3 regions of the Allobrachymonas sp. genome follow, and region 3 is predicted to be linked to each of the others. Evidence: predicted binding sites of a transcription regulator. Region 3 holds the regulator's gene; each other region holds the start of a gene.
The links. Region 3 encodes FNR, which switches genes on or off when oxygen is low (the NO sensors DNR and NnrR bind a similar motif). Its sites were predicted from a motif close to TTGATNNNNATCAA; they were not measured.
Positions count from the first base shown of each region.

Region 1: the regulator FNR is predicted to act here: its motif matches at 1,877-1,890, upstream of cobA (uroporphyrinogen-III C-methyltransferase).
Region 2: the regulator FNR is predicted to act here: its motif matches at 1,648-1,661, upstream of ACE3P9_RS01595 (hemerythrin domain-containing protein).

Region 1 is NZ_JAYRLV010000005.1:134,048-138,183, forward strand. Features, by position in the region: gene ACE3P9_RS06220 (cbb3-type cytochrome c oxidase subunit I) at 1-1,333, opposite strand, end outside; gene ACE3P9_RS06225 (cytochrome c) at 1,379-1,804, opposite strand; gene cobA (uroporphyrinogen-III C-methyltransferase) at 2,015-2,845, shown strand; gene ACE3P9_RS06235 (DUF3553 domain-containing protein) at 2,981-3,862, shown strand; gene ACE3P9_RS06240 (hypothetical protein) at 4,018-4,136, opposite strand, start outside.
Region 2 is NZ_JAYRLV010000001.1:344,580-348,715, forward strand. Features, by position in the region: gene ACE3P9_RS01580 (hypothetical protein) at 166-486, shown strand; tRNA gene ACE3P9_RS01585 (tRNA-Gly) at 786-861, opposite strand; gene ACE3P9_RS01590 (universal stress protein) at 940-1,413, opposite strand; gene ACE3P9_RS01595 (hemerythrin domain-containing protein) at 1,750-2,262, shown strand; gene ACE3P9_RS01600 (energy-coupling factor ABC transporter permease) at 2,345-2,986, shown strand; gene ACE3P9_RS01605 (P1 family peptidase) at 2,967-4,004, shown strand; gene ACE3P9_RS01610 (sulfite exporter TauE/SafE family protein) at 4,072-4,136, opposite strand, start outside.
Region 3 is NZ_JAYRLV010000004.1:100,267-104,402, forward strand. Features, by position in the region: gene ccoG (cytochrome c oxidase accessory protein CcoG) at 1-816, shown strand, start outside; gene ACE3P9_RS05290 (nitrogen fixation protein FixH) at 882-1,169, shown strand; gene fnr (fumarate/nitrate reduction transcriptional regulator Fnr) at 1,306-2,043, opposite strand; gene hemN (oxygen-independent coproporphyrinogen III oxidase) at 2,377-3,774, shown strand; gene ACE3P9_RS05305 (sulfite exporter TauE/SafE family protein) at 3,785-4,136, shown strand, end outside.

The DNA.
Region 1 (4,136 bases), on a different contig from region 3:
GCATGAAGGGCATGGGGTTGTCGCTGTAGCGCTGCAGCCAGGTCTGCAGAATGCCTGCCGCGGTCAGGAACAGGGTGATGAACACCATGGCCACGGTCATGAGCCAGAACGACCACATCTCGATCACCTGCGACTTGTTGCTGTTGGCCTCGCGCCCGTTGATGATGGGCATGGAGTAGGAGATCATGGTCAGCACCACCATGGCATAGGCGCCATAGAAGGCCATGTGCCCGTGACTCGCGGTGATGTGGGTGCCGTGCGTCCAGTAGTTGACGAAGGACAGCGTGTGCAGGAAACCCCACACCCCGGCTCCCAGGAAGCCCATCACCGAGCAGCCCAGCGCCCACAGCACGGCGGCCCGGTTGGGGTGTTCGCGGCGGCGCTTGTTGACCACGTTGAAGGCGGCCACGGTCATCATGAAGAAGGGAATCGGCTCCAGAGCAGAGAAGATCGAGCCCCACACCTTCCAGAAGGGCGGCATGCCGGTCCAGTAGTAGTGGTGGCCGGTTCCGATCAGGCCGGAGATCAGCGTCATGGCCACGATCAGGTAGAGCCACTTCTCGATCACTTCACGGTCCACGCCCGTGACCTTGACCAGCACAAAGGCCAGCATCGCGCCCATGATGAGCTCCCACACGCCCTCGACCCAGAGGTGCACGACCCACCACCAGTAGAACTTCTCGCGCGGCACGCTGTCCGGGTTGTAGAACGCGAACAGGAACATCAGCGCCAGCCCCCACAGACCGATCATCATCACCATGCTGATGGCCGTCTTGCGGCCCTTGAGCATGGTCATGCTCAGGTTGAACAGAAAGGCGAGCGCCACCACCACAATGCCCACCTTGGTGATGAGCGGCTGCTCGATGTAGCCCCGGCCCATGGTCGGCAGCAGGTCGTTGCCCGTCAGGCGCGCCAGCTCGGCATAGGGCACGGTCAGATAGCCCACGATGGTGAGCGCACCGGCCACCAGGAAAATCCAGAACATGATCAGCGCAAGCCGGGGGCTGTAGAGCTCGTGCTCGCACTCCTCGGGGATCAGGTAGTAGCCCGCCCCCATGAAGCCGAACAGCAGCCACACGATGAGCAGGTTGGTGTGCACCATGCGTGCCACGTTGAACGGGATGTACGGGAACAGGAAGTCGCCGATCACGTACTGCAGGCCAATCGTGAGGCCGAAGCAGATCTGCCCCACGAACAGGGCAATGGCGGCGATGAAATAGGGCTTGGCCACCGCTTGCGACGCATAGCGCAGCTTGGCCGGCTCCGGTGCCAGATCGGCCGGCGCCACGGGCGCCAGCCCCTCTGCATCCACCGGCAGGGCAATGTGAGTCATGAAATTCTCCTTGGAATGTGAACGTTGCGGTGCATGCGGGGGCAATCAGCCTTCCTTGTTCGGCGGCCAGTTGTTGGTGCGGATGCCCGAGGTGTACTTGAAGAACGCCACGAGATCGTCGAGCTGCTGGTCGGTGAAGTGGAAGTTGGGCATCTGGCGGCGGCCCGGCGCGTGCGTGGGCTGTGCCTTGATCCAGACCTTGATGAAATCCGGGCCGCGGCGCGTGTAGACATTGCCCAGCTCCGGCGCGAAATACGCCCCTTCACCCAGCAGGGTGTGGCAGCCGGCGCAGTCGTTCACCTCCCAGAGCTTCTTGCCCCGGATGGCCTGCACGGTGAGGTTTTCGTGGTTGTCGTACTTGGGAAAATCCTGTTCCGTCTGGAACGTGAGCGCCAGAAAGAGCAGGATGAAGAACAATGAACCGCCGTAGAAAATATTACGGGCGGTCGACTTGGTAAAACTTGCTGCCATGTCGCCATCCTTTGATGAGTAATGAGGAAACAAACCGGGTGTAACTGTATGTTTGGCCCGGGCAGTCCGGCATTGACGGCAGTCAACCAAAAAAAGCCGCCGCAATTTGTACACTGTCACCCTCGGAAACCCCCACATGCCCCACATGCCCCACGTTCCCCGCAGGGCTCCGGGAATGCCCTCCTCTCGACCCATCCTGTGACCAGCCCGATGACCTCCGTTCCGCACGCCCCCGCACCCTCCGCCCCCTCTGCGGCACAGCCCCCTGCCGTGCCGGCCGTCTCGCTCGTGGGAGCCGGCCCCGGCGATCCGGAGCTGCTCACGCTGCGCGCGCTGCGCCGCATCGAGACGGCCGACGTGGTGCTGTACGACCTGCTGGTCTCGCAGGCCATCCTCGACCTGATTCCGCCCCGCGCCGAACGCATCTGCGTGGGCAAGCGCGCCAGCCGCCACACCCTGCCGCAGGAGGACACCAACCGGCTGATCGTGCAGAAGGCCCAGGACGGGCTGCGGGTGGTGCGCCTCAAGGGGGGCGATCCCTTCATGTTCGGCCGTGGGGGCGAGGAAATGCAGGAACTGGCCCGCGCGGGCATCGCCTGCGAAGTCGTGCCCGGCATCACGGCCGCCATGGGCGCTGCCGCCTGCACCGGCATTCCGCTCACCCACCGCGACCACACGCAAATGGTGAGCTTCGTCACCGGCCACCGCAAACAGGACAGCTCCACGCTCGACTGGGTGGAACACCTCGATCCCGCCTCGACCCTGGTGGTCTACATGGGGCTGGGCGAATCCCCCCGCATCGTGCAGGACCTGATGGCCCACGGCTTCTCCGGCGACACGCCGCTCGCCGTGGTGGCCAGCGCCACCCTGCCGCAGCAGCAGGTGGGACTCGCCACGCTCGCCACCCTGGAAGCCATGCTGGCCAAAAGCACCCTGACCTCCCCCGCGCTGCTCATCATCGGCAGCGTGGTCACCCTGCACACCACGCTGTACCCCCTCATCCGCCAGGCCCGGACCCAGCTGGACCTGCCGACGACGTAAGCGCAAAGCCACTTTCCTGCAGTACGCTGAGTTCTGAAAGCTCGTTCCTTGGAGTACCTCGGCCGAGTCATCGGAATTGGCGATCCTAAATCAGTCGCCCAACGTTGCGGCTCAAGATGTTTGGAGAAATAGACCATGCAAAAAGGGAAAAAGGGCAGCAGGGTACGGCACGCCACCAAAACCGAGTGGGGTGTTGGTCAACTGCTTGAAGATGCCAACAGCCAAGACTTTCATATCTTTTTTGAAGGGGCAGGAGAGAAGCACTTGGACCCCACCGCCGCAGACAAGCTAATCTGGGTGAGCGGAGCAGAAGCAGAAAGTGCACTGCTAGATAACATGCATCTACCAGCGGACGGCCAATCCTACCCAATATGCACCATCGCCGAAGCCAAGGAGAGGTTGTTGGAAATTTATCCGGGGGGGCTTCATGGTCAAAAGATGAAGGACCATGAACGGGACTACAAGGATCGATTGTCTGCACTGGCTCGCCAATGGTATTCGCCTGACTGCTTGCGGTCTGCGCTGACCGAGGGTCGCTATACCGACGTGGTGCAACTGGCTTATCAGTTGGTCAAATGCAGCGAAAATAACCTGCCCGCTTCCTTTGAGAAGATGGCCTTTGCCAATGCCGTCAAAAACCACTCAAGACCGAAGGCATTCGCGGAAGCCTTTTGTGCATGGGTGTTGCCAGAACGACCGAGTCAAGCCGCATTTGATGCCTTTGCCAAAGAGCTGGATCACATGGAGTGCGCCAAATGGCCGCTGCTGACAATCTACCGGTTTTTGCTACACCCCGAGGTAGACGTACTAATCAAGCCGACCAATCTAGCAAATGCAGCCAAAGTAGCCCGGTTTGAAATCAACTACCGGCCAAAGCTCAATTGGCTGACGTACAGCACCGTGATGGCGTTCTATGGGTACGTGAAGCAACAGATCGCCGATCTGCAGCCGAAGGACATGATCGATGTACAGAACTTCATCTGGTGCATCGACCCCAATTACGGAGGCATGGTCTGATGCGCGCCTTCACGCAGGGGAAAGTTCTGCCACGGGCCAGCAAAGGTGCCATCAATTGATGCCGCGCTGGGATGCGCCCTCCTCGACCACGCCCGCCCCCCACTCAAACGGAACAGCGGTCCCAGGGCGACACTGCGGGCGAAAACAGAAGAGCGTCAGCCCTGCTCGCCGCCTGGCATGATGAGCATCAGCACGCCCCGGTAATCAGGGGCAGGCTCGGCGCGAAAGGCCAGGCCCATGGCCTCGATGCGAGTGACGAGCGGCTCTGGAAAGC
Region 2 (4,136 bases), on a different contig from region 3:
AAAACAAGGAAGCGCTGTTTCTCGGCCTGATCGAGCAGGTGGTCAAGGGCCCGCTCAGCGAAGTCGAGAAGCAGCCGATTCGCGAGAAAGAACTCGTGGTCGACCATTTCCGGCGCACCCTGCTGCCTGCCATGCGCACCATGGAAATGACGTGGACGCGCTTCGGTGGCCCATCTGATTCTGGCGGAAGGGGTCAAGTTTCCCTTCCTGATCGAAGCCTATCGAAGGGAAGTCCATGCCCCCTTCCTGGCGCACATCCGTCACCATGCGCAAAGGGTCTTCCAGCGCGGCGAAGTCGGTGATGACACCCTGGCACAGCATCCCCATCTGCTCGCTGGACCGCTGTGGATCGGCATGATCCACCATGGCATCCTTGACCCCGAGCATCCGATCGATGGCGGCACGCTGTGCGAATCGCAGCTGCGCATGCTGTTCCGTCCACCATGCGAGTCTTCGTCCGTCACCGTAAGTTCCGTGCATTCCTGAGGGGCGGCGGTGAGCCCTTTCTCCGGCACAAAGAAAAGGCAGAAGCTCCAGCACGCTTGGACGTTTGATTCCTGTACAGGATTCGGCCGGATGCGCATGTCATGCGCCACAGGCTCACGGCGCGTCTTCAGTGCCCATCCCCATCGGCACCAAGATAGAGCCCTGGGGAGGGCTGCATCACATGTTGCATGCCACAACATGCATGTGCTTTGAAAAGCCACCGTTAAAACGAAAAAAAGGGCCGAAGCCCTTTTTTCAACAATGTGCAGATTGTGTACTGCAGTCTGCACATTCACATATGGAGCGGGAAACGAGACTCGAACTCGCGACCTCAACCTTGGCAAGGTTGCGCTCTACCAACTGAGCTATTCCCGCGTTGTGCTGAAGCATGAAGTATAGCGCAGTTTCAGCACGCTCGTCAAAAGATCTGCATTTTTTGCAGAACAGCGCCGTTTAGCCCGCTGTCTGGGTCGCGCCTGCCTGGGCTGCATCCTGGTGCACCACCAGCACCGACATGGGCGCATGCGACACCACACGCTGTGCCACGCTGCCAAGCATGAGCTTCTCGACGCCATGACGGCCATGAGACCCCATCACGATCAGATCGGCACCCAGCTTCTGGGCCTGGTCGATGATGCCCTTCCACACCGCATAGGCATCTACCGTCATGACATCCACGGCCAGCCCCTTGGCGGCGAACATGGCTTTCACCTGATCGAGCACTTCGGTTGCTTCCTTGGTGATGGCGCTCATGTACTGTGCCTGCCCAAAGGCGAAATCCGGGCCGGCGCTGGCAAAGGGATAGGGATCGAGCACATACACTGCAGTGACCTTGGAGCCCAGCGCCTTGGCCAGATCGGAAGTCTTTTCCACGGCAAGCGTGGAGGTACGTGAACCGTCAACCGGCAGAAGGATATGTTTGAACATGATTCGTCTTCCTCAAAAGAATGGTGAATGGTGCCGGTCATCCCTGGAGGCTGCTACCCGTCCGCCTCCCTGCGACGCTCCGTCTTCATCAGCTCAATGAAGGCCGGATGTCAACCCTGCCCCGAAGCTGCTGCGGGTCTGGATGACCACGCCCGCCACTCCGAGGGACACCGAATGCAATGCAGGGAAAGTGTACTCTGCGCCATGCGGATTGATAAGCCACGCAGACAGTGCCTGATTCAGGTCAAGGTATGCAGCGCATGTGGCTATACACTGCATGCGCCTGTGCGCCGACACGCGCACAGGGATCATCGAGTCATCAAGGCAGAGGCAATCATGAGCAAACTGGAGTGGAATGAGGATTTCGTGCTCGGCGTGGACGCCATGGATCAGACCCATGTCGAATTTGTCGACCTGCTTGCACGCGTCGAGGCTGCCGACGATGCCCACCTGCTGGAGGAATGGCAGCACCTCATCGATCACACGGATGTGCATTTCGACAACGAAAACCGGTGGATGCTGGCCACCCGGTTTGCTGCCAGCAACTGCCACACCACCCACCATGGCGCTGTGCTGGGCGTGATGCGCGAAGGCCTCGAATATGGCCGCAAGGGCCATCTCAAGGTGGTACGACAGATGGCAACCGAACTGGCAAACTGGTTTCCCCAGCATGCAGACACCATGGATGCAGCCCTGGCCCTGCATCTGCGGCGGGTGGGCTACGACCCTGTCACGGGTGCCATGACACATCCCGAAATGCTTCCCCACGACGTGATCCACGGCTGTGGCGGAGACACCTGCTCCGAAGACTCCCAGGATCAGGCCACCCAGCCCCCTGTCACTGCCTGAGCACGCATCCGGAGCCAGGAAAACATTCTTTCGCGGAGTTTCTTCTCTATTCCTCTGGCACGAGAAGGGTATGATCCGCGCCATGGATACTTCCTGGGAATGGTTGCCGGTTCTGCTCGCCCTTGGCATCGCACTGTCGATGCAGCCGTGGCGTCTGCTGCGTGATACAGAGCTGCTGAACCCCTTTCTAGGGAGCCTGGTCATTACCCCATGGCTGTGGGCACTCCCCCGGCTGCACACCATGCCGCTTCAGCTGCAGCTGACCGGCTCGTGCATGGTGCTTCTCATGCTTGGCTGGCCCTTGGCAGTGCCTGCCTTCTGCCTGATCGCCGTGCTTTCGGCATGGATAGGTCATGCCCCACCCCAGCTGATCATGGAAAACGCTTTCTGGCTGGGCATCCTCCCTGCCACCTTGGCCATGCTGCTGGGGGCCCTCATCCGCAGATTCATCGGCACGCACCTGTTCGTGTACATCCTCGGTCGCGGCTTCTTTGGCACAGTAGCCTGCGTGTTCGCTTCCAGCGTGCTGCATGAATGGGCCGGCATGTCCTTGCCCCACGTCGATCCAAGTCTCACCACCATTGCCCACTGGCTCATTGCCTGGGGGGATGGTTTCATGACAGGCATGCTGACCGCCATTTTTGTGGCCTTCCGCCCGGAATGGCTGGCCACCTGGTCGGATGGGCTGTATTTTCATCATCCCCATGATCCCCCTTCCGCATGAATCCGGCTGCATCACGGATGTGCGGGGCGTGATCGCCGGACATCACACCCGCTCCGATCGGCCCACCGGCTGCAGCGTCGTGATGGTTCCGCAAGGAGCGGTGGCCGCAGTGGACGTGCGCGGCGCTGCACCAGGCACGCGCGAAACCGATCTGCTCAGATCCGGCAATCTCGTACAACGCATCCACGCCGTAGTGCTGAGCGGTGGCAGTGCATGGGGACTGGACACCGCCACGGGAGTCATGGCCTGGATGGAAGAGCACGGGCTGGGCATGGAAACCGGCTTCGGCCACCTGCCCCTGGTGTCGGCTGCCGTGCTGTTCGACCTTCCGACAGGGAATGCCCGTATCCGCCCCACCGCGCAGGATGGCCATGCCGCCTGCACTGCGGCATCCCAGAAGCCCCTTGCACAGGGCAATGTCGGTGCGGGAGCCGGTGCCACAGTGGGCAAGCTTTTCGGAAACGACTGTGCCATGAAAGGGGGCATAGGCTCCGCCAGCCTCACCTTGCACGGCATCACGGTCGGGGCACTCGTGGCCTGCAACGCCGTCGGCGATGTGCGTGATGCTGCAAATGGCCATCTCCTGGCCGGCAGCCGCAAAACGCCGGACAGCCTTGAACTGCGAGATTCGATGGCCAGTCTGGTGCAGGGCCAGTCACCGGCCACAGTGCTGCCTGGCACCAACACCACCATCGGCGTCATCGCCACCGATGCCCGGCTCAGCCGCGAACAGCTCCAGCGCCTGACCGTGGCCGGGCACGATGGTCTGGCCCGCTGCATCACACCGGTGCATACCCTGCTGGATGGCGATACCCTCTTCGCCCTGGCTACAGGGCAGGCCGATGTCGCGGACACGCCACCGCCGGATGGACTGACACTGGCAGCCATGACCAGCACAGTGGTGTCCATGGCCGTACATTCCGCCATCTGCAGCGCACAGTCCCTGCGGACAGACGATTCATTTTGGCCCAGCGCAGCCGAAGCAGCGTTGGCTGCCCGCCCCCGCCCGCAGAAATAGCCCTCGGACCTGATCGGATCCCAAGCGCAGCACACTGGATCCTTTCCCCAATCGGTTCCGTCAAGGGTCAATGGATGGGCCTCAGAAAGAGCCCCACCGTCAGACCCAGTCCGATGGTGACAATGGCCATGC
Region 3 (4,136 bases):
TTCTATGGCTTTGCCACCTACGGCAACGCTGGCTACATGCGCGAGCAGGTGTGCAAGTACATGTGCCCGTATGCCCGCTTCCAGAGCGCGATGTTCGATGCCGACACGCTGATCGTGACCTACGACGACAAGCGCGGCGAGCCGCGCGGTCCGCGCTCCAAGAAGGTGGATCGTTCCGAAGTGGCGCTGGGCGACTGCATCGACTGCACCATGTGCGTGCAGGTCTGCCCGACTGGCATCGACATTCGCAATGGGCTGCAGTACGAATGCATCGGCTGTGGTGCCTGCGTGGATGCCTGCGATGAGGTCATGGACAAGATGAACTACCCGCACGGGCTCATCAAGTACTCGACAGAAAACGCCATGAAGAATGGCTGGACCAAGAGCGACATCATCCACCGCGTCATGCGGCCCCGGATTCTGGTGTACACCGGCATCCTGATGCTGATCGCCACGGCGCTCGTCGTGAGCCTCTCGATGCGTTCGCCCATGAAGGTCGACATCATTCGCGACCGGGGAGTCATGTCCCGTATCGTGGCTGGCAACAAGATCGAGAACACCTATCTGGTGCGCATCATGAACACGACCGAGAATGCGCAGACCTACAACATCTCTGTCGAGGGAGTGACGGGGGCGGAAGTGGTCGAGGGCTCGACCGTGACCATCGGTCCCGCTCAGGTGGAGCAGAAGGCCGTGAGCGTGCGGGTGCCCTACGGTACGCTGGAACCAGGATCGCATGCGATCAACTTCCAGATCGAGCAGGCTGGCACCGATGTCTCGGTGACCGAAAAGGGCGCTTTCTCTGTACCCAAGTAAGTTCGTGCGATATAGTGAGAGCCCTGCGGTTCGAGGGCTCTCGCCTTCGCAAAGGAGTTGTACGCATGGAAGCAAATACCACACTGCCGGGCCTGTCCAAGGCACATCCCGAGGACGGGCGTCCCTGGTGGAAATACCCCGTGGTCTGGATGGTCGTGGGGGGGCCGCTGTCGGTGGTACTGGCCTGTCTCGTGACCTGGTATTTCATCATGCAGGCCCCCGAGCAGGTTCTGACGCGATCGGAAGACGAGCCCAACACCGATCAGATGGTACGTGCAAAGGGGGTGAACTATGCTCCTGCCGAAAAGGCGCGCAACCATGCAGCCACTGGGGTTCCGGTGGATGACCACTGACGGGGCAGGGGTTTCCCTGTCTGCACCATGACAGCAGCCGGCCTTGAGCCGGCTGTCCTGTTTCTGGAGCAGGGATCTGCCAGGGGATCGGAGTGGCGAGAGTGTGCAGGCGCCGTCTGGTGCAGGGACGTTGCGCTCAGTCTTCTGTGTGCGTGTGCTGGTTGACCAGACGCTGCAGGGCCTCGATGTCGAGAATGCGGACGTGGCGCTGCCTGACCTCGACGATGCCTTCCTCTGCAAAGCGGGAGAACATGCGGCTCACGGTTTCGAGCTTGAGTCCCAGGTAGCTTCCGATCTCCTCGCGCGTCATGCGCAGGATGATCTCGGACTGGGAGAACCCCCGTGCATGCATGCGCTGCACCAGGTTGAGCAGGAAGGCTGCCAGACGTTCCTCGGCCCGCATGCTGCCGAGCAGCAGCATCACGCCATGGTCGCGCACGATTTCGCGGCTCATGATCTTGTGGAGATGGCTCTGCAGGGCCGGGACCTGGCGGGCCAGGGCTTCAAACCGCTCGAATGGCATGACACACACTTCGGCGTCTTCGAGGGCTATGGCATTGCAGGTATGGGCATCCTGCACGATGCCATCAAGGCCGATGATCTCGCCGGCCATCTGGAAGCCAGTGACCTGGTCGCGTCCATCCTGGGTGGTGATGGTCGTCTTGAACACGCCCGTGCGCACGGCAAAGAGGGCAGCAAAGGTTTCTCCGGCATTGAAGAGTGCCTGCCCCCGCTTGATCTTGCGCCGTGTGGCTACCACGTCGTCGATGTACTCCAGCTCGGAGGGCGTCAGTCCCATGGGCATGCACAGTTCACGCAGATTGCAGTTCGAGCAGGCTACCTTGTAGCCTTGGGCCAGCGAATGGGTGGGCATGGTGGAAAAGCGAGGGACAGAAGAAAGAACACTGCCCCGATGGGGATTGGGTTGCACACAGGTGAGAACCATTATCGCATGGGGCAACTTGCCGTTGATGCAAGTCAATGTGGTCCTGCGGGAGGATGGGCACATTAGAGAGATGAAAAGTCCTGCAGCCGAAAGGGGATGTATGTCCCTGAGGCCATGTCCATTTCTGCGGCCTGGAGCGGCAGGAGAAAGGGGCATGCACGCAGCAGAGGCCGGAATCCGCAGGGCATGGCCATGCGCCGTCATGGTCGCATGGGAGAGAACTGCCGGGAGCCGGGTCGACGATCTTACAATGCACGGAACATGAGCAGTCAGGCACTTTCCCACATCACCCCCGAATTGCTGGCACGGTATGACATTGCCGGTCCACGCTACACCTCCTACCCCACGGCCGACCGTTTTGTCGAAGCCTTTGGCGAGAACGACTATGTGGCAGCGCTCGAGCAGCGCAGCAATGGCCGTGCGGGGCAGGTGCTCCCGCTGTCGCTGTACGTGCATGTGCCGTTCTGTGAGTCGCTGTGTTACTACTGCGCCTGCAACAAGATCATCACCAAGCACCATGAGCGGGGTGCCGAGTATCTGCGCTATCTGCAGCGCGAGATCGATCTGCATGTGGGGCGGCTGGGACGCGGACAGACGGTGTCGCAGCTGCACTTTGGAGGCGGCACGCCCACTTTCCTGAACGACGCCGAGCTCACGGAGCTCATGGGCATGATCCGGGGCGCATTCACACTGGTGCCGGGCGGGGAGTATTCGATCGAGGTGGATCCTCGCACGGTCGACGAAACGCGCCTGCGCACGCTGGCTCGGCTCGGTTTCAACCGACTGAGCTTCGGGGTACAGGACTTCGACCCCGAGGTGCAGAAGGCGGTGCACCGCATTCAGCCGGCATCGCAGGTGTTCGCGCTCGTCGAGGCTGCCCGCCAGATCGGGTTTGAATCGGTGAACGTGGATTTGATCTATGGCTTGCCGCAGCAGACGGCAGCATCCTTTGCGCGCACGCTGGAGCAGGTGTGCACGCTGCGGCCCGACCGCATCGCACTCTATGCCTACGCGCATCTGCCGGAGCGCTTCAAGCCCCAGCGGCGCATCGACGCCTATACGCTGCCCAGTGGCGGCGAGAAGATCCAGATGCTGTCGCAGTCGCTGCAGGCCTTCAGCCAGGCGGGCTATGTGTATGTGGGCATGGATCACTTTGCCCTGCCGGATGACGCGCTTGCAGTGTCCAAGCGTCAGGGCAGCCTGCATCGCAATTTCCAGGGCTACAGCACGCAGCCTGACTGCGACCTCATCGGGCTGGGGGTGTCGGCCATCGGGCGCATCGGTTCGACCTACAGCCAGAATGCCAAGACACTGGAGGAGTACTACGACTGTCTGGATCGTGGGCATTTCCCCGTGGTGCGCGGGCTGGCGCTGACGCGCGACGACCTGATCCGCCGCACGGTGATCATGGCCATCATGTGTCAGGGAGAGGTGGAGTACGAAACCATCAATCTCGCATACATGATCGATTTCCGTCAGTATTTCGCCCGCGAGCTGGAAGATCTGAAACGGCTGCAGGGAGAAGGGATGGTCGAGGTGGATGCACAGCGTCTGCAGGTGACGGATCAGGGCTGGTATTTCGTTCGCGGGGTGGCCATGGTGTTCGACAAGTACCTGCAGGCCAATCTGTCGCGCACGCGGTTTTCCAAGATCATCTGACGGCGTGTCGATGCAGCTCTCGCTTGCCGCCACGGCATTTCTGATGGGGCTGGCCGGAGGGCCCCACTGCATTGCCATGTGCGGTGCGGCCTGCGCCGGGATCGGTCATGCGGCTGGGCCGGTTCGTGGACGCCAGACGCTGGCCATGGGCCTGTTCCAGGTGGGAAGGGTGATCGGCTATGGCGCGCTGGGCGCAGTCGCGGCCGCCTCGATGCAGGGGCTGGGATGGATGACCGTGCACAGTGCAGCCCTGCGTCCGTTCTGGAGCATGCTGCACGTGGCAGCCCTGCTGCTGGGGCTGGTTCTGCTGGTGCAGGGCAGACAACCGCTGTGGCTGGATCGCTCCGCACGCAGGGTGTGGG